One region of the Streptacidiphilus sp. EB103A genome, then DNA from elsewhere that is predicted to be linked to it. Evidence: riboswitches for the same ligand, from Rfam matches in the RefSeq annotation. Region 1 holds a riboswitch; the other holds the start of a gene.
What was found. Region 1 has a riboswitch for ZMP and ZTP ahead of glyA (serine hydroxymethyltransferase). Riboswitches for the same ligand answer to the same signal wherever they lie in the genome.

Region 1 (9,779 bases):
CGCGCGGTCACCGGCGGGGTGCTGCTGCAGCAGGCCGACCGGATCGACGCCGCCGGTGACGACCCGTCGACCTGGACCCTGGCCGCCGGCGACGCGCTCTCCCCGGAGGAGCTCGCCGAGCTGTCCTTCGCCTGGCGCGCCTGTCGGGCCGTCAAGTCCAATGCGATCCTGCTGGCTTCGGACGGCGCCTCGGTCGGCGTCGGCATGGGCCAGGTCAACCGGGTGGACTCGGCCAGGCTCGCGGTCGAGCGGGCCGGTGAGCGCGCGGCCGGGTCCTACGCCGCGTCGGACGCCTTCTTCCCGTTCCCCGACGGGCTGGAGATCCTGCTCGCCGCGGGGGTCAAGGCGGTCGTCCAGCCGGGCGGGTCGATCCGTGACGACCAGGTGATCGAGGCGGCCAAGGCCGCCGGGGTGACGATGTACCTGACGGGCACCCGGCACTTCTTCCACTGATCGAGTCGCCGAACGCACGGAGGCCCGCTGTCCCCGCGAACGGGACAGCGGGCCTCCGCGTGCTGTCAGGGCTTGATCACCACGGTGTTGGCGGCCTTGTCGTGCCAGCCGCGGAGCTTGCCGGTGTTGTCGAAGAACGGCGAGATGTAGATCAGGATCAGCCCGATGCCGCAGGTCAGAAAGTTGAGCCCGACGGGGAAGCCCCAGCGGGTCAGCGCGCCGCCGAAGCTCGGCTTGACGCCGGTGCGCTCGTCGACGACCAGGAGGCCGAGGATCATCTTGCCGGGGGTCGCGCCCTTCCAGGCCACGAAGGCGGTGTCCCAGCCCAGGAACAGCACCGCGAAGATGAACCAGTCGAGAATCATCGCGCCGAAGGCGGCGCCCACCGCGGTGCCCGGGTCACTGGACGAGGTGGTGGCGGACAAGGCGCCGAGAATGCCGAACGCGAAGATGGCGTACAGGATGCCGACGAAGATGCTGTCCAGCAGCCGGGCGCCGAAGCGCGCGCCGTAGGAGGCGATCTGGAAGGTCCCGGTGGGGATGGTCACATAACCCGAGGCGCCCTGGGCCACGCCCGGAACCGGCTGCGGCTGGTACCCGTAGGCGTTGGGGTCGTAGCCGGGCTGCTGCGGCGGGTAGCCCGGCTGCTGGTAGCCGTACTCGCCCTGCGGCGGGACCGGGGGCTGCTGCGGGTAGCCGTACTGGGGCTGCTGCTGGGGCTGGCCCTGTGGGTAGCCGTAGCCGGGCTGCTGCGGGACGCCCTGCGGAGCCTGCTGCGGGTAGCCGTAGCCCGCCTGCTGCGGGGGCTGTTGCGGCTGGCCATAGGGGTTGTTGGGATCGGGAGGATAGGACACGGTTTGCCTCCGGGCAGGAAAGGTGAACGAGTGCACGCTCCGGGACACCGCAGGCATGGGCCGTACCGGTGAGAACGCGGCGCGATTATCGGATGGGCATGACAGTGCGGTCGGTGCTCCCCGTACAAGCCGGAGCCGTGGTTGCCTGGGCAGGGCCTCGCCGGCTGGTGTGAGTCGCCTGGGTCCACTGGCGGGACGTCACTGGCGACTGCTGATGACCGCGCACTGTCTCCCCCGAGTTCCGACCGCTTCCAGACGTCCCTGTCATTCGTGACAGGCCGTTGGGGCGTATCAAATTGCTAGTCCCATCGTTCCAATCTGGTGCGATCCTGTCCAGCTACTTCGCACGCCTGTGCGTACTTGGGGCGGATCTGCAACCGGATGCCCGCACGCCGCCAGGTGCGGACCTTGAAACCACCTCGGTAACGACCTGCCGTCCCGATCCGCGAGAATGGGCCCATGACCGCCCAGATTCTCGATGGCAAGGCCACCGCCGCCGCGATCAAGTCCGAGCTCGCCGTACGGATCGAAGCCCTGAAGGCCAGGGGCGTCCAGCCCGGCCTCGGCACCGTCCTGGTCGGCGACGATCCCGGAAGCCACTCCTACGTCCGCGGCAAGCACCGGGACTGCGCCGAGGTCGGCATCGCCAGCATCCAGCGCGAACTGCCCGCCGACGCCACCCAGAGCGACGTCGAGGAGGTCGTCCGCGAGCTCAACGCCAATCCGGCCTGCACCGGCTACATCGTCCAGCTGCCGCTGCCCAGGGGCCTGGACGAGAAGCGCGTGCTGGAGCTGATGGACCCGGCCAAGGACGCCGACGGCCTGCACCCGATGAGCCTGGGCCGGCTGGTCCTGGGCATCGACGCGCCGCTGCCGTGCACTCCGAACGGCATCGTCGAGCTGCTGCACCGGCACAAGGTGGAGACCAACGGCGCGCATGTGGTGGTGGTCGGCCGCGGGATCACCGTGGGCCGCTCGATCGGGCTGCTGCTCACCCGCCGCAGCGAGAACGCGACCGTCACCCTCACCCACACCGGCACCCGCGACCTGTCCGCGCACCTGCGCAGCGCCGACATCATCGTCGCCGCCGCCGGCGTGACGCACCTGGTCAAGCCCGAGGACGTGCGCCCCGGCGCGGCCGTGCTGGACGTCGGCGTCAGTCGCGACGAGAACGGCAAGCTGCTCGGCGACGTCCACCCCGGCGTGGCGGAGGTGGCCGGTTGGCTGTCACCCAACCCGGGCGGGGTCGGACCGATGACCCGGGCGATGCTGCTGAGCAATGTGGTCGAGGCGGCCGAGCGTGCCGAGGGCTGAGTCCGGGCCGGGCCGCCCGTCGGGGCCCAAGCACTCGTCGAAGCCGTCGGGGTCGCCGGAGTCGTCCGAGTCGACGGCCGACCAGGCCGCAGAGGTTGTGTCGGCGGCCGCGGCGGCGGTCTCGCCGCGCTCCCGGCGCCGCGCCGACCCCACCACCGGGACCTTCCCGCCCGAGGGTTCCGCCGCCGCGGCCGACCGCAGCCACCCGGTCCCGGTCCGGCAGTGGCCGATAGTGGTCGTGCTCACCCTGGTCGCCGTGGGACTGGCGGTGACCTCGTTCAACGCCTTCCGTCCGGGCGTGATCACGATCGGCGTCGCACTGCTGGTCGGCTGTGCGCTGCGGATCGCGCTCCCCGAGGTGGGGATGCTGGCGGTGCGCAGCCGGTTCACCGATGTGCTGGTCATGGGGGTGCTCGGCGTGGCGATCGTGGTGCTGGCACTGGCCTCGGAACCCAATCCGGTGATCACACTGCCGTTCGTCAACGACATCGCGCGTTTCTTCGGCCGAGCGCAGGGCTGATTCCGTTGGCGAAGTCGCTGAGTGGTGGCGTGGGGCATCCGGCAGGGCTCCCGCGCGGCGCGTTCCGTCAGTTCCGTGCCGGGTCCCAGCGGGTCAGGCTTGCCTGTACTGACGCGAGTCGCTCGGCGTGGGCCGGGCGACCCTCGAGTTGGGCGGCTAGCCGGCCGAGCAGGGTCCGTGCCTCATCCACGCCACCGGACTCGCCGAGGAGCACCGCCGCCAGCTCCTGGTAGTAGAGGGTTTCCGGGTCGCTGGGCCCCAGGGCCCTGGTCGCATCGGCGGCTACGGCGCGCATCTCGTGGACGGCCAGGCCCAGATGCCGCACGGCCCGGTTGCGGTCGTCGAAGTCGGCTGCCCGACGGGCCGCCGTCCGGGCGTTCAGCGCGAAGCTGTGACGCCGGCGCAGTCCCGTGCGGCTGCGGGTGGTGCCGTCTGCGGGGTTCACCGCGAGGGCCAAGTCGGCGCTGTCGTCGACGGCGCGTTGGGCGGGTTCCGGGCGCGGCGGGTCGGCAGCGGGCATGGTGACGGCGAGCTGCCGGTAGAGGGTGCCGAGATCGAGATGCGGTCCCGCGTCGGGCACGCCATGGCGCAGGAGAGCCACCAGGGCACCGGTGAAAGCGGTCGGCAGGTCCGGGCGGCCGGTCAGGAAGCCTGCTTGGTACCCCTCTCCGGCTGCGGTCAGCAGATGGATGCGAGCGGCTTGCGGGGCGTGCAGGGCCAGTCCGGAAAAGCAGCAGTCGAGTATCGCGACGGGCCGTCGTGCGCCGGTCCTGGTCATCGCTGCGAAGACCTCGCCGATGGGCAGCGACGGTCCGTCGCCGCGACGGGTGGACAGTGTCGCGGGGAGGGCCAGGCGCAGTTGCCGCTCGTCGTCGACGGCGAATCCGTGTCCGGCGAAGTAGAAGAGCAGTACATCGGGTGCACGGTCCGCAGGCGCATCGGCTCTGGTGCGAACGATGGCTTCCAGGACCGCGTTCGCGTCGGGAGGGTCGATGATCGTACGTACGCCGGCGGGGTGGTCGAAGCAGCCGTGGGGCCCGATGAGCGCGTCCGCCAGGGCGCGCACGCTCTGTGCGGCTTGCGGCACGGCCGGAAGCTCATCGGGACGCACCTGGCTGGCCGTGCCGACGAGTACGGCCAGCGCGTTGCCCGGCTCGGGCGGAACGGCTGGGGGAGGTGTCACGGTGCGGTGGCACCAGGGCCGCCGGGCTGGGCCGCGCGCTCCTGCCGGGCGAACCGTTCGAGTTCGGCGAGGACGAGGTCCCGGTCGCGGCGGTCGGCGCTGAAGCTTCGCGAACTGCCGTCCGCGCGGGTGACGGTGAAGCTGATGGGGTGGCCGGTCATGCGCTGACCGAGCCAGTAGCCGAGTGCGCCGACGGCGGCGCTGAGCACGGGAGTGCTCGCGGTGACCAGCTCGACGGCGGTGGCAAGACCGCCGAGTGCGCCGGGCGGCGGTGGCTCCTCGACCAGTCGGGTGGCACGCCCCAGCCGTTTGTCCATGCTCAGCCAGGTGGCGAGGGACCGGTGCAGTTCGCCGGCTTCTTCCTTCGATCCGTCGAAGGTGAGGGTGAGGTGGGTCACGGGGTCCTTCCGTCGGTGAATCCCGGGGGTGGCGGCGGCAGTCCGGGTTCGGAGGCGGTCCAGGGCGGCAGGGTGGTGGGCGTCGCAGTGGCTCCGGCGGGCGCGCCGACGGAGAACAGCGGCAGGTGGCCACTGGTCTCTGTGGGCAGCCGGAAGACGGCCGAGGCTTCGAAGACGCCGACCCGGTCCGCCAGCATCCGCTCGAACTCACCGAAGGCGTAGGGGAATTCCTGCTCGCGGGTCCGGGGCAGCCACACGTCGTGCAGATGGGTGAACGCATGCCAGGCGGCCCGGCGTTCCCCGTGGTCCTGGACGGGCCGTGCGACCGCACGCGACCCGTCCTGGCCGGGTCCGCCGAACGTCGCGGCCAGCAGGTGCGCAGCCTGGGCAGCGGACTGATCGGTGGCCCGGTCCGCGCAGGCCAGGGTGGTGCGGAGCCGATACGCGTATTCGGTCGATGCCACGTGCCGGAGTCGGGTGTAGCCGGCGACTGCCTGCCGGGCGAACGGCAGGGCCTCCTCCTGTCGGCCGATGGCGGGGTTGAACCGGCCGGGCCGCTCCAGCGCCGAGTACTCGGTGAGCAGCCGGTCCAGCATCGCCGCGTCCTGATGGCGCCAAGGCATCGGTTCGAGCCTGATCCCGAGAGTGAACATCCCGTCGATCCGGGTGAGTTCGGTCCACAGCGGCTCCCAGGCGATGGGCTCGGCGGTCAGCGCATCCACGTACAGACCGTACGGGAAGGCCGCATCCGCGCGGGCGAGCTTGCTCCAATGCACCCGGGGACGGATCTCGGTCGGCTGGGCCGACTCGGACGGCTCGAAGGGCCGCAGCCAGGAGGTGAGCCGTGGCGTGCCGAGCGGGATGGCGCGGACCGAGGAAGGCAGGCGGTCGAGGTGCTCGCGCAACCGGTACGCCGCGGTGCGGGCGGCCTCCGGCGTGAGTCCGTAGGCACGGGCCAGCAGGACGCAGTCGAGGCGACCGTCGCCCCGCCCGCTGGGGCCGTAGCGCAGTTCCCAGCAGCGGCCGTCCGGGGCCCACGCGTCAGCGAGCCAGGCGCGCTCTCGTGCGACGGCGCGACGGCGGCGCTCCTCCTCCGGCAGGCCGAGGGCCGAGGCATTGTGGGCGATGGTGGGGTCCGGCTCCAGCCGGACCCCGGTGACGCACCACGCCGCCCCCGCCCACGACAGATCGATGAATCCGTCCTGGGCGGTGATCAACGCGGCTGGCCCTGCCCGTCCTGAGTTCCATAGGGCGGTGTCGGCGGCATGACGGGGACCGGTGGGGCGCCCACCGGCCCGTACCCGTACGACTCGTACGTTGCAGGGGTGGGTCCCGGAATCCCACCGCCGTACGAGGGTTGTGGCTCCACCTGCGGATCGGGCCAGCCACCGTCGCTGTCGGAGAGCGCCACGGCCAGTCCCTCCCTGCAGGCGATGTGCGCGGCCTCGCGCAGGGCACGGGCGCGCTCGCTCCGCAGGATCTGCAACTCGATCGTGTTACGGCCTTGCAGACCCTGAATCATGTCGCGGAGGTACTGGCCGATGAGCTGGTAGCCCCGACGCGAGCGCCACATCATCCAGCCGAGGTACAGGCTGCTGCCGTAGGTGAAGACAGAGATGTAGACGACGTAGCTGCTCTCCCTGAGGATCAGCCGACCATCCTTCTCCTCGACCCCCACCGGAAAACCGCGCGTGCTCAGCACCTGACGGATACCGAGGTACGCGTGGTCACGGCGGCCGTACCGCTCAGCCAGGAGCACTCGCCACTCGGCGATGTCCTCGGGCGTGCGGGAGAAGAGCAGGACAACCCAGAAGACGGCCGTGGAGACGAGGCTGCAGAAGACCATCCAGGCGGAGCCGGCGGTCGGGCTCGCGGTGATGAGGAGCAACATTCCGAACAGGAAACCCACCAGGGACAGCAGGAACGACACCAGGAAGCTCCGGAGCAGAAGGAGCCACAGGAACTTGATGGGCACGCTCTCGTTGAGGTCCATCTCGATCGGCTGGAACAGCAGGGTCTTGTCGAGATAGGCGGCGTTTCCGTCGCCGCCGCGCCAGCCCGGCAACGCATTGCTCTCGGCCATGAACATAAAGCGCCCCCCTCAAAACTTCCCCATCTGCTTACAAGACAACCAGCGTGCCACGGCATCGCGCCGGATTCAGTGGAAATGTCGGAAGTCGGCAGATTCCGGCGTGCAGGATCCACGGGCCGCATATCCGTGGTATTGCGGGTGGCTTCGCTCTCGAACTGACGTGCCCATTACGCCTCTTTGTACCCGATCGAACCAGCGCCCGACAGCATCGAGAAATCCAGCCCAAAATACTGATTTGATCTGGAATTATGCTGGATCGGCATAGGCGAGTGGCAAACGTGACGAAGGACGCCCCAGGAGGTCCGCCGGGGCGTCACCAGGAGTCCCCCTCCTGAGATAGCCTGTCAAGCGGTCTCTTGAAGTCAAGAGACCGATCAGGTGCTCCGACGTTCGAAAGAAGCTCCTGACCACCCAAAAGGCACCAGCAGGAGACGTCAACCATGACCAGCACTCCCGTCAACGTCACCGTCACCGGCGCGGCCGGACAGATCGGCTACGCGCTGCTGTTCCGCATCGCCTCCGGCCACCTCCTCGGCCCCGACGTGCCGGTGAAGCTGCGTCTGCTGGAGATCCCGCAGGGCGTCAAGGCCGCCGAGGGCACCGCGATGGAGCTCGACGACTGCGCCTTCCCGCTGCTCGCCGGCATCGACATCTTCGACGACCCGAACAAGGGCTTCGAGGGCGCCAACGTCGGTCTGCTCGTGGGCGCCCGCCCGCGCACCGCCGGCATGGAGCGCGGTGACCTGCTCTCCGCCAACGGCGGCATCTTCGGCCCGCAGGGCAAGGCCATCAACGACAACGCCGCGGACGACATCCGCGTCCTGGTCGTCGGCAACCCGGCCAACACCAACGCGCTGATCGCCCAGCGCAACGCCCCGGACGTACCGGCGGACCGCTTCACCGCGATGACCCGCCTGGACCACAACCGCGCGGTGGCCCAGCTCTCCAAGAAGCTCGGCGTCTCGGTCTCCGAGATCAAGAAGCTGACGATCTGGGGCAACCACTCCGCCACCCAGTACCCCGACGTCTTCCACGCCGAGGTCAACGGCGAGAACGCCGCCAAGGCCATCTCGGACGACGCCTGGCTGTCGGACTTCTTCATCCCGACCGTGGCCAAGCGTGGCGCCGCCATCATCGACGCCCGCGGCGCCTCCTCGGCCGCCTCGGCCGCGAACGCCGCCATCGACCATGTCTTCACCTGGACCAACGGCACCGCCGAGGGCGACTGGACCTCCGCCGGTGTGGTCTCCGACGGCTCCTACGGCGTGCCCGCGGGCATCATCTCCTCCTTCCCGGTCACCGCGAAGGACGGCACGTTCGAGATCGTCCAGGGCCTGGACATCAACGACTTCTCGCGGGCCCGGATCGATGCCTCGGTCGCCGAGCTCATCGAGGAGCGGGACGCGGTGGCGGGGCTCGGGCTGATCTAGTCGCAACTCCTTCGCAACCGACAGCCCCCACCCGTTAGGGTGGGGGCTGTCGCGACTGGCGAACGTGGAAGCAACCACGAGGGAGCGACGGAGCGCCGCCACCGGAGTGCCGTACGCCTGGGCATCCGGGTCACCATTCGATGGACGACCCGGAGGACGCCGTATGAGTGCGTTGCAGAGCACAGACCCCGAGATCGCCGCCCTGGTCGCCGCCGAGGAGCGGCTGCAGGCCGACACGCTGCGACTGATCCCCAGTGAGAACTACGTCTCCGCCGCGGTGCTGGAAGCCTCCGGCACGGTGCTGCAGAACAAGTACTCCGAGGGCTACCCGGGCAAGCGGTACTACGAGGGCCAGCAGAACATCGACCAGATCGAGACGCTGGCGATCGAGCGGGCCAAGGCGCTGTTCGGCGTCGAGCACGCCAACGTCCAGCCGTACTCCGGCTCGCCCGCCAACCTCGCCGTCTACCTGGCCTTCCTCAAGCCCGGCGACACTGTGCTCGGCATGGCCCTGCCGATGGGCGGTCACCTCACCCACGGCTGGGGCGTGTCCGCCACCGGCTCCTGGTTCCGCGGCGTGCAGTACGGCGTGCATCGCGAGACCGGGCGGACCGACCTGGACCAGGTGCGGGAGCTGGCGCTCAATGAGCGGCCGAAGGTGATCTTCTGCGGGGGCACGGCGGTGCCGCGCACCATCGACTTCCCCGCGTTCGCGGAGATCGCCCGCGAGGTCGGCGCGGTGCTGGTCGCGGACATCGCGCACATCGCCGGGCTGGTCGCGGGCGGTGCGCACCCCTCGCCGGTCGGGTACGCGGACGTCATCTCCACCACCACCCACAAGACGCTGCGCGGGCCGCGGGGCGCGATGCTGATGTCCACGGAGGAGCATGCGCGGGCGCTGGACCGGGCGGTCTTCCCCGGGCTGCAGGGCGGGCCGCACAACCAGACCACGGCGGCCATCGCGGTCGCCCTGCGGGAGGCCTCCGGCGAGGAGTTCCGGGCATACGCCCGACAGGTCGTCAGCAACGCCCGGGCGCTGGGGGAGGAGCTCGCCGCGAGGGGTTTCGACCTGGTCTCCGGCGGGACCGACAACCACCTGCTGCTGATCGATCTGAGCAGCAAGGGGGTGCCCGGCAAGGTGGCGGCCAAGGCGCTGGACCGGGCCGGGATCGTCGTCAACTACAACAGCGTGCCCTATGACACCAGGAAGCCGTTCGACCCGTCGGGCATCCGCATCGGGACTCCGTCCCTGACCTCGCGCGGGATCGGGGTGGACGCGATGGCGCAGGTGGCGGAGTGGATCGATCGGGTGGTGACGGGGGACGAGGAGGTCGTCACCAAGGTGCGGGCCGAGGTCGCTGAACTGATGCAGGCGTATCCGGCCCCGGGGTTGAGTGTTCTACGTTCGTAGATGGTTGTTCGCGCAGTTCCCCGCGCCCCTATGTTGTGCATGGCTGAGCTTGCAGCAGACCTTCACCATGCAGCACCCAGGGGCGCGGGGAACTGCGCGAGAACCATGCACGGCGTAGAGCCTT
Region 2 (9,779 bases), on a different contig from region 1:
CCTTGAAGGTGGACCTGTGCTCGGACTGCATCCCGGCACGGATCTCGGCGACCCGGGCGTCCAGGTCCAGGCCGTCGCCCTCGACCTCGGCGATGACGGCCTTGGCGCGGTCGGTCTTCCCGACGGAGATCAGGAAGCGCGGGGACTCGGGGATGGCGAAGGACAGCAGCCCGTAGACCACGGCGGGGATGACCATCACGCCGAGCATGACCTGCCAGGCCTCCACCCCGAGCAGGTGGCCGCGGTCGCTGCCGCCGGCGGCGTTGAGCAGGCCCCAGTTGACGAGCTGGGAGATGGCGATGCCGATGACGATCGCCGCCTGCTGGAACGAGGCCAACCGGCCCCGGTAGGCCGGCGGTGCGACCTCGGCTATGTAGGCCGGGCCGATCACGGACGCCATCCCGATGCCGAACCCACCGATGACGCGCCACAGCGCGAGGTCCCACACGGCGAAGGAGAGCGCCGAGCCGACGGCACTCACCGTGAACAGGACGGCGGCGATCTGCATGACGCGGATGCGCCCGATCCGGTCCGCGACCCGCCCGGCCACGGCCGCGCCGATCGCACAGCCGATCAGCGCGATGGCGACGACCTGCGCCAGCTCGGCGGACCCGATGCCGTACTTGCTCTGGATCGCACCGGTGGCCCCGTTGATGACGGAGCTGTCGTACCCGAAGAGGAAGCCGCCCATGGCAGCGGCGGCAGTGATGAAGATGACATGGCCCAGGTTGTCACCGGCGGTCCGCGGGGACGCGGGAGAGCTGGGGGACGTGGGCAAGGCTGTGCTGGTCACTGTGGGGCTCCTTGGCGCCCGGCATCCTTGCCGGACTTGAAGGCTTTAGTCAACCAACGCAGAATATGCCTTCAAGGTGTGAAGTCAAAGTGACCTAAATACGAACAGGTGGGGGGACATGACACGTTACAAGTTGAACTAATGGGGGCGGGGAGGTGGTGCGGCCTAGCCGGTAGTTGGCGGCAGCTGTAGGTGGCTTACATGGCGGGTTCGTTGCCGGGTGGCGCGCCCGTGGCTTGTTGCTGTTGCTCGCTTCGCTCGCGGGCCAACTGCAGCGGGGGAGCCGGGTCGGGGCCGGGCGCCGTTCCCGGGCTGGGGGTCGCGGGTGGGGCGTGCAGAAACGGTTCTGCGGGCGGGGTCCGGTCGAACCGGGGGCACTTTTGGGACGCGGGGGCACTTTTGGTACGCCAGGATCAGGGTAAATGGGGCATTTCTGCATGATCAAATGACACCTTGTCCCGAAAGTGACCCGGGTTTGCCCTCGGGCCGGGCTTTTCGGGTCACTGCCTATACGTTCGGGTCACTCCCTCGACGTCAAAAGCGGACATAGCGGGCGGGATCCGTCGGACGAGTGACCCAAAAGCATGGGCAGTGACCCCAAACCGGCCAAGCCAACGAGCAGGATCGTTTCTGCACGCCCCGCCACCAACCGCCCCGCCGCCCGGCAACGGCGAGAACGCGCACCCCCTCCCTGGCCTTGTCGCCGCGAGCGAAGCGAGCTACAGCAACAAGCCACGGGCGTGTCACTCGGCAATGGTGGCGCCATGTAAGCCACCTACCGTTTCCGCCGCCCGGCAACGGCGAGGACCCGCACCCCTCCCCGCCCTGGTTGCCGCGAGGCGGAGCCGAGCAACAGCAACAAGCCACGGGCGGGGGTGGGCGGCAACGGTGGCGCCATGTAAGCCACCTACAGCTGCCGCCGACCAGCGAAGACGCCCCGCCTCCCCCGACCCCCCTTACCCCCGCTCCGCCGCGTCCACCGTCTGTTCCAGCAGGACCGCGATCGTCATCGGGCCGACGCCGCCCGGGACCGGGGTGACCAGGGCGGCGCGTTCCATCGCGCCGGCGAAGTCGACGTCGCCGATGTTGCCGGGGTTGTAGCCGGCGTCGATGACGACGGCGCCGGGCTTGATGTCGTAGCCCTTGATGAACTCGGGCTTGCCGACGGCGGCGACCACGATGTCGGCGGCGGCCACGTGCGAGGCGAGGTCGACCGTTCGGGAGTGGCAGTAGGTGACGGTGGCGTCGCGGGCGAGCAGCAGCATGCCCATGGGCTTGCCGAGGATCGGGCTGCGGCCGACCACGACGGCCTGACGGCCGGTCAGTTCGACGCCGTAGGCTTCGAGGAGCCGGATGATGCCGCCGGGGGTGGCGGAGGCGAAGCCGGGGTCGCCGAAGGCCATGGCGGCGAAGGAGTGCATGGTGACGCCGTCGACGTCCTTGGCCGGGTCGATGGCCTCGAAGGCGGCCCGCTCGTCGATGTGCGCGGGGACGGGGTGCTGGAGCAGGATGCCGTGCACGTCGGGGTCGTCGGACAGCGCTCGCACCGCGCTGACCAGTTCCTCCGTCGTCGTCTCGGCGGGCAGGCGGACCAGGCGGGAGTCGATGCCGGCCTTGGCGCTGCGGTTGCGCTTCATGGTGACGTAGGTGACCGATGCCGGGTCGTCCCCGACGAGGACGGTGGCGAGGCTGGGCCGTACGCCGCGCGTTTCGAACAGCGCTCGCGCCCGCTGGGCGCAGCGTTCGACGATCTCCTGGGCGATGGCGGTGCCGGACATGAGCTGGGCGGACATGGGCGGATCCCGGGGTCGGAAGGGAGTGCCCAGGCGCGCGGCTTCGCTCTGAAGGCGGGTCGCTCCCCGGTGGTCGTCCACCCAAGCGCCAGTTACGGCCCGCCTGGGAAGCATAAGTCATCCACCAGGCCGAGCGCCGACGGGTTCAAAGGGTTCGAAGGGTTCAGGCGATTCGGCGCGGCAGGTCGCTCACCCGCAGCGGGTGGTCGTGGTGGATCGGGCCGCCGTGGCTGCTGAGCGGGAGGCAGGTGCCGCCGCGGCGGTGGGCGACGATCTCGGCGGCGACGGCGACGGCGGTCTCCTCCGGGGTGCGGGCGCCCAGGTCCAGGCCGATGGGGGAGCGCAGCCGGGAGAGCTCCAGCTCGGTGAGCCCGACCGCGCGCAGCCGTTCCAGGCGCTCCAGGTGGGTGCGGCGCGACCCCATCGCGCCGACGAAGCCCAGTGGCAGACGCAGCGCGCGCTCCAGCAGCGGGATGTCGAACTTGGCGTCATGCGTCAGTACGCAGAGCGCGGTTCGGCCGTCCACCCGTCCGGCGGCGACCTCGGCGTCGAGGTAGCGGTGCGGCCAGTCGACGACAACGGCGTCGGCGGTGGGGAAGCGGCGCGCGGTGGCGAAGACCGGGCGGGCGTCGCAGACGGTGACGTGGTAGCCGAGGAAGCCGCCGATCCGGGCGACGGCGGCGGCGAAGTCGATGGCCCCGAAGACGATCATGCGGGGGGCGGGGACATGCGACTCGACGAAGAAGGTGACGGTCCGTTCGGAGGCGGAGGCGAAGGCGAAGGAGGAGTCGGCGTCGGTCTCCGCGGAGGTGGCGTCGGGGGTGCACGGGCGGCCGTCCAGCGCGAGGGTGAACTGCCCGGTGCGCCCGGCGTCCAGCATGGCCCGGCTGTGCGTGGCGGCGGCTCGCTCCAGGCCGGCCGGGTCCAGCCCTGGGTGCCGGCCGAGGGTGCCGTGGTGGGTGTCGGCGGTGACGGCCAGGGCGGAGCCGATCAGGGCGGCCGGTCCGGCGATGGCGCGGACCAGGGCGACCGGGGTGCCCGAGTGGATGTGGGCGAGCGCCGCGTCCAGCCCGTCCGAGGCGCCGGGGACGACCGGCTGGACGAAGACGTCGATGATGCCGCCGCAGGTCAGTCCGACCGCGAAGGCGTCCTCGTCCGAGAAGCCGAAGCGGTGCAGCTCCGGCTTCCCGGACTCCAGTGCCGACTGGCACAGCTCGTAGACCGCCCCCTCCACGCATCCCCCCGACACGCTGCCGACGGCCTCGCCGTCGGTGTCCACGGCCAGGGCCGCCCCCGGGTCGCGCGGGGCGCTCCCGGAGACGGACACCACGGTGGCCACGGCGAAGGAGCGACCCGCTGCGTGCCAGGCGTTGACCTGCTCGGCGATGTCCTGCATGGGTGGCTCCTTCGAAACGTAGAGGGGATGGAGAGAGCGGACGGAGGGAGAGGGGGACCGGCTAGTGGATGCCGAGCCAGGCCTTGAGCGGGTGCAGGGCGAAGAAGACGACGAACACCAGCGAGAGCGACCACATCAGGAGGCCGGGCTCGCGCCACTTGCCCGCGCTGGCCTTGATGACGACGTAGGAGATGACGCCGGCCCCGACACCCGCGGTGATGGAGTAGGTGAACGGCATCAGCGCGATGGTGAGGAAGGCCGGGACGGCCACCTCGCGGTCGCTCCAGTCGATGTGGCGGGCCTGGCTGAGCATCATCGAGCCGATCACGACCAGGGCGGCCGCGGCGACCTGGCCCGGGACCATGCCCGCCAGCGGGGTGAAGAAGAGCATGAAGGCGAAGACCGCGCCGGTGACCACGCTGGAGAAGCCGGTCCGGGCGCCGTCGCCGACCCCGGTGGCGGACTCGATGAACACCGTCTGGCCGGAGGCGCCCGCGAGGCCGCCGATCGCGCCGCCGGCGCCGTCCACCAGCAGGGCCTTGGACAGGCCGGGCATCCGGCCCTGCTGGTCAGCCAGCCCGGCCTCGGTGCCGATGCCGATGATGGTGGCCATCGCGTCGAAGAAGCCGGCCAGGACCAGGGTGAAGACTGCGAAGCCCGCGCTGAGCGCGCCCATGCCGTTGGAGCCGAAGGCGCCGAACAGGTCGATGTGGCCGAAGAGCCCGAAGTCGGGGGCGGAGACCGGGTTGCCGGGCCACTTGGGCACGGACAGGCCCCAGGTGCCGGCCGGCAGGTTGAGCGCGGCCTGCAGGATCAGCGAGAGCACGGTGCCGATGGCGATGCCGATCAGGATCGCGCCGCGGACCTTGCGGACCTGGAGCACGAAGATCGACAGCAGCGTGATGGCGAAGATCAGGACCGGCCACCCGGTGAGGTTGCCGATGGAGCCGAGCTGGACCGGGGTCTCGGAGTGCGCCGAGTCCGGGACGCGGGTCACGAATCCGGCGTTGACCAGGCCGATCAGCGCGATGAACAGCCCGATGCCGATGGTGATCGCGTGCTTGATCGCCAACGGGATGCCGTTCATGATCATCTCTCGGAGCCCGGAGACGACCATGACCACGATCAGCAGGCCGTAGATCACGCAGAGGCCCATCGCCTGCGGCCAGGTCACGTGCGGGGCCATCACGGCGGCGAGGGTGTTGGAGACGCTGAGCCCGGCCGCCGCGGCGAGCGGGGCGTTGCCGACCACGCCGAGCAGGATGGTGGTGACTGCCGCCGCCAGGGCGGTGGCGGTGGTGACCTGGGCGTGGTTCAGGTGGTTGCCGTTGACGTCCGCCACCGAGAGGATGATCGGGTTCAGCAGCAGGATGTAGGCCATCGCCATGAAGGTGGTGAGGCCGCCGCGGATCTCGTTGCCGATGGACGAGCCACGGGCGCTGATCCTGAAGTAGGCGTCCAGCGCGTTCTTCGGCGCGGGGCTTGCCGGGGCCGGGGGCTGGGACGGGGACGGGGACGAGGTGGCGTCCGCGTCGGTCTCGGCGGTAACTCTGGATTCCGTGGGGATCTGGGTCACGGGTTCCACTCCCAAGGTTCATAGGGGGTTGGGGTGGGGCTCGCGGCCGGCCTGGTGGCCCATCTGGTAGGGGAACAGGGGACGGTGCGGCTCGCAGGTGGTGCTGTCCGGCCGTACGGCTCCGGCGAGAGCGGTGTACGGGCGGTGGTGCTGATCCGGTCGTGCGCCTGGTGGTTCATGCATGTACCTCGGTACTGCGGCTCGGTACTGCGGTGGTGCAACCCCGGGGCGGAGCTGTGGGAAGACAGAACGGCCGCCCCGGGGAGGTTCATTGACGGGACCTCAGACCTCAGGTCCCGGTGATGTGTTCCGGGCGGACCGGCACCCGGTTCAGGGCCAGGCCGGTCGCGGCGCGGATGGCCGAGACGATGGCCGGGGTGGAGGAGAGGGTGGGGGCCTCGCCGACCCCGCGCAGCCCGTACGGGGCGTTGGGATCGGCCAGTTCCATGATCTCCACCGGCTGCGGCGGGGTGTCCAGGATGGTGGGGATCAGGTAGTCGGTGAAGGAGGGATTGCGCACCTTCCCGTCCTTGGTGATGATCTCCTCCATCACGGCCAGGCCCAGGCCCTGGGTGGAGCCGCCCTGGATCTGGCCGATCACCGACAGCGGGTTCAGCGCCTTGCCGACGTCCTGGGCGGCGGCCAGTTCGACCACCTTCACCAGGCCCAGCTCCACGTCCACGTCCACCACCGCGCGGTGCGCGCAGAAGGTGTACTGGACGTGGCCGAAGCCCTGCCCGGTCTCCTTGTCGAAGGGGACGGTGGGCCGGTGGTGGTGCTCGCGGGTCAGGTCGATCGCCTGGTCGCCGAGCAGGTCCACGATCGGGATCAGCACGCCGGCCGAGGCCGAGACGACCTTGCCGCCGATCAGCGAGAGGTCGTTGTAGGTCCAGCCGTAGCGCGAACGCCCCAGGTTGAACAGCTCGTTACGGACCGCCTCGGCGGCCAGCTTCACCGCGCCGCCGGTCATGTAGGTCTGCCGGGAGGCGGAGGTGGAGCCCGCCGAGCCGACCTCGGTGTTGGCCGGGTGGATGGTGACCCGCTCCACGCCCAGCTCGGTGCGGGCGATCTGGCCGTGCACGGTGACGCCGCCCTGGCCGACCTCGGCCATCGCGGTGTGCACCATGGCGACCGGCTCGCCGCCGATGACCTCCAGCCGGACCCGGGCGGTGGAGTAGTCGTCGAAGCCCTCGGAGAAGCCGACGTTCTTCAGGCCCACCGCGTAGCCGACGCCGCGGACGATGCCCTCGCCGTGCGAGGTGTTCGACAGCGCGCCGGGTAGCTCGCGGATGTCCAGGTGGTGCTCGGTGTCCAGCGGAGGCGGCAGCGGCAGGTCCTTGACCTTCTGCAGCAGCTCGGCCACGGGCGCCGGGGCGTCGATGACCTGACCGGTCGGCAGGTGCGAGCCCTGCGAGACGGCGTTCAGCTGGCGCAGCTCCACCGGGTCCATGTCCAGCTCCGCGGCCAGCCGGTCCAGCTGGGTCTCGTAGGCGAAGCAGGCCTGGACGGCGCCGAAGCCGCGCATCGCGCCGCAGGACGGGTTGTTGCTGTAGTAGGCGATGGCCAGCACATTGACGTTGGGGACCTCGTACGGGCCCACGCTCAGTGAGGAGGCGTTGCCGACCACGGCGGGGGAGGCGGAGGCGTAGGCGCCGCCGTCCAGCACGATCCGGGCCTCCATGTAGACGAGCCTGCCGTCGCGGGTGGCGCCGTGCTCGTAGCGCATCTTCGCCGGGTGACGGTGGACGTGCCCGAAGAAGGACTCCTCGCGGGAGTACACGATCTTGACGGGCTTTCCGGTGCGCTGCGCCAGCAGGCAGGCGTGGATCTGCATGGACAGGTCCTCGCGGCCGCCGAAGGCGCCGCCGACGCCGGCCAGGGTGAGCCGCACCTTGTTCTCGGGCAGCCCGAGCACCGGGGCGACCTGCTCGCGGTCCACGTGCAGCCACTGGGTGGCGATGTAGAGGTCGATGCCGCCGTCCTCGGCGGGCACCGCCAGGCCGGACTCCGGACCGAGGAAGGCCTGGTCCTGCATGCCGACCTCGTACTCGCCGACCACCACGACATCGGCCATGGCCCGGACGTCGTCGTTGACGCCGAGGCCGGAGACGACCTTCTGGGAGTGCACGACGTTGCCGGAGGCGTGGCCCCGGTACTCGTGCGGCTCGTGGACGTAGCCGTAGGTCTCCGGGTTCTGACAGTGCTCCTCGGTGGTGATCGGCGGGAGCACCTCGTACTCGACCCTGATCTTCGCCAGCGCCCGGCGCGCGGTCTCCGGGTGGTCGGCGGCCACGATGGCGACGGCCTCGCCGTGGTAGCGGACCTTGCCGAAGGCCAGGGCCGGCTGGTCCTTGATCTCCAGGCCGTAGTACTTGCTGCCGGGGATGTCCTCATGGGTCATCACCGCGTAGACGCCGGGCTGGGTCAGCGCCTCGGTGGTGTCGATGGAGAGGATCCTCGCGTGGGCGTGCGGCGAGCGCAGCGCCATGCCCCACAGCATGTCTTCGTGCCAGAGGTCGGAGGAGTAGGCGAACTCACCCCTGACCTTCAGCGTGCCGTCGGGCCGCAGCGGGGAGCCGCCGATGCCGTCCGGGTGCGCGGTGGTGATGTCCTGGAGGTTCTTCTCACCACGGATGGTTCTGGTACTCACTGGGACACCTCCGAGCTGTCGCTGCTGCACTTGCGGGCGGAGGCGAGGCGGACCGCGTCCATGATCTTCTCGTAGCCGGTACAGCGGCAGAGGTTGCCGGACAGGGCCTCGCGGATGTCGTTGTCGCTGGGCTGCGGCTTGCGCTCCAGCAGGTCGTGGGTCTGCACCAGCAGCCCGGGGGTGCAGAAGCCGCACTGGACGGCGCCGGCGTCGATGAACGCCTGCTGCACCGGGTCCAGCCCGTTCACGTCGTCGGCCAGGCCCTCGACGGTGCGGACCTCGCGGTCCTGCACCTGGCCGGCCGCGACCAGGCAGCTGCAGACCGGGGAGCCGTCCAGGTAGACCGTGCAGGAGCCGCACTCGCCCTGCTCACAGGCGTTCTTGGAGCCCGGCAGGCCCAGCCGCTCGCGCAGCATGAACAGCAGGCTCTCGCCCTCCCAGACGTCGTCGGCCTCGACCGGCCGACCGTTGGCGTTGAAGGTCACCCTCATGCTGCTGCGCTCCTCAGGGACTGCGTGTACTCGTTCCAGGTCCAGGTCAGGGTCCGCCGGGCCATCACCGCGAGGGCGTGGCGGCGGTAGGCCGCGCTGCCGCGCACGTCGTCGATGGGGGAGGCGGCGGCGGAGACCAGCTCACCGAAGCGCTGGACGGCGGCCGGGCCGATCAGGCCGCCGCTCTGCCACAGGCCGCGGTCCGCGAGCTCGTCGGCGAGGAACTGCTCGGCCTCGGGGGCGCGGCGCGGGGTGGGCGCGGCGGAGCCGATGCCGGTGCCGACTGTCTCGTTCTTGGGGTGCAGCGCGAAGCCGAACGCGCAGACCGCGATCACCATGGCGTTGCGGGTGCCGATCTTGGAGAACTGCTGCGGTCCATCCGCGACCGGGATCCGGACCGCCCGGATCAGCTCGTCCGGCTGCAGGCTGTTGCGCTTGACCCCGACGTAGAAGTCGTCGATCGCGATCAGCCGGGTACCGCGCACCGACTCGGCCTCGACGAAGACGTCCCGGCCGGCCGCCAGCAGGGCGGGGTGGGCGTCGCCGGCCGGGGAGGCCCCGCCGAGGTTGCCGCCCACGCTGCCCCGGTTGCGGATCTGCGGGGAGCCGACCGTGTTGCCCGCGATGGCCAGCCCCTGCAGCGGTCCGGACAGCTCCTTGCTGATCCGGGCGTAGGGCACGGCGGCGCCCAGCCGGATCACCTCGCCCTCCTGGCCCTCGTAGGTTCCCGACTCCCACTCGGTGAGCTCGGTGACGCGGTTCAGGTCGAGCAGGGCGCCGGGGCGGTGGCGGTCGAAGTTGAGCTCGACCATCACATCGGTGCCGCCGGAGATCGGCAGCGCGGACGGGTTCTCGGCCTTCGCCGCGAGTGCCTCGTCCCAGGTGGCGGGCCGCAGGAACTCCATGCGGTGACTCCTTCGTCAGACGTGCGGTGGGTCGTGCTGTGGGGGTCTGCTGCAGGTGTGCGGGGTTGTGAGCAGTAGACAAGCGCCGAGGGGTGCGTCGGCAGTCACTGATGGCATGAACCCCTCGGTACGGACCCACCGGAAGCGCTGTACTTTTCTCCAACCGATGGCCCTC

Region 2: linked by a shared signal. The riboswitch ahead of ABH941_RS06920 (bifunctional 5,10-methylenetetrahydrofolate dehydrogenase/5,10-methenyltetrahydrofolate cyclohydrolase) and the one ahead of glyA (serine hydroxymethyltransferase) in region 1 are both predicted to bind ZMP and ZTP.

The regions. Positions count from the first base shown of each region.
Region 1 is NZ_JBGCAQ010000006.1:369,083-378,861, forward strand. Features, by position in the region: gene purH (bifunctional phosphoribosylaminoimidazolecarboxamide formyltransferase/IMP cyclohydrolase) at 1-453, shown strand, start outside; gene ABH941_RS12745 (RDD family protein) at 519-1,307, opposite strand; gene ABH941_RS12750 (bifunctional methylenetetrahydrofolate dehydrogenase/methenyltetrahydrofolate cyclohydrolase) at 1,767-2,621, shown strand; gene ABH941_RS12755 (DUF3017 domain-containing protein) at 2,608-3,141, shown strand; gene ABH941_RS12760 (hypothetical protein) at 3,209-4,324, opposite strand; gene ABH941_RS12765 (hypothetical protein) at 4,321-4,722, opposite strand; gene ABH941_RS12770 (hypothetical protein) at 4,719-5,939, opposite strand; gene ABH941_RS12775 (hypothetical protein) at 5,936-6,811, opposite strand; gene ABH941_RS12780 (malate dehydrogenase) at 7,255-8,244, shown strand; ZMP/ZTP riboswitch at 8,286-8,374, shown strand; gene glyA (serine hydroxymethyltransferase) at 8,408-9,655, shown strand.
Region 2 is NZ_JBGCAQ010000003.1:386,785-396,563, forward strand. Features, by position in the region: gene ABH941_RS06915 (sugar porter family MFS transporter) at 1-793, opposite strand, end outside; gene ABH941_RS06920 (bifunctional 5,10-methylenetetrahydrofolate dehydrogenase/5,10-methenyltetrahydrofolate cyclohydrolase) at 1,750-2,586, opposite strand; ZMP/ZTP riboswitch at 2,607-2,692, opposite strand; gene ABH941_RS06925 (XdhC family protein) at 2,750-3,982, opposite strand; gene ABH941_RS06930 (NCS2 family permease) at 4,044-5,558, opposite strand; gene pucD (xanthine dehydrogenase subunit D) at 5,848-8,193, opposite strand; gene ABH941_RS06940 ((2Fe-2S)-binding protein) at 8,205-8,699, opposite strand; gene ABH941_RS06945 (xanthine dehydrogenase family protein subunit M) at 8,696-9,604, opposite strand.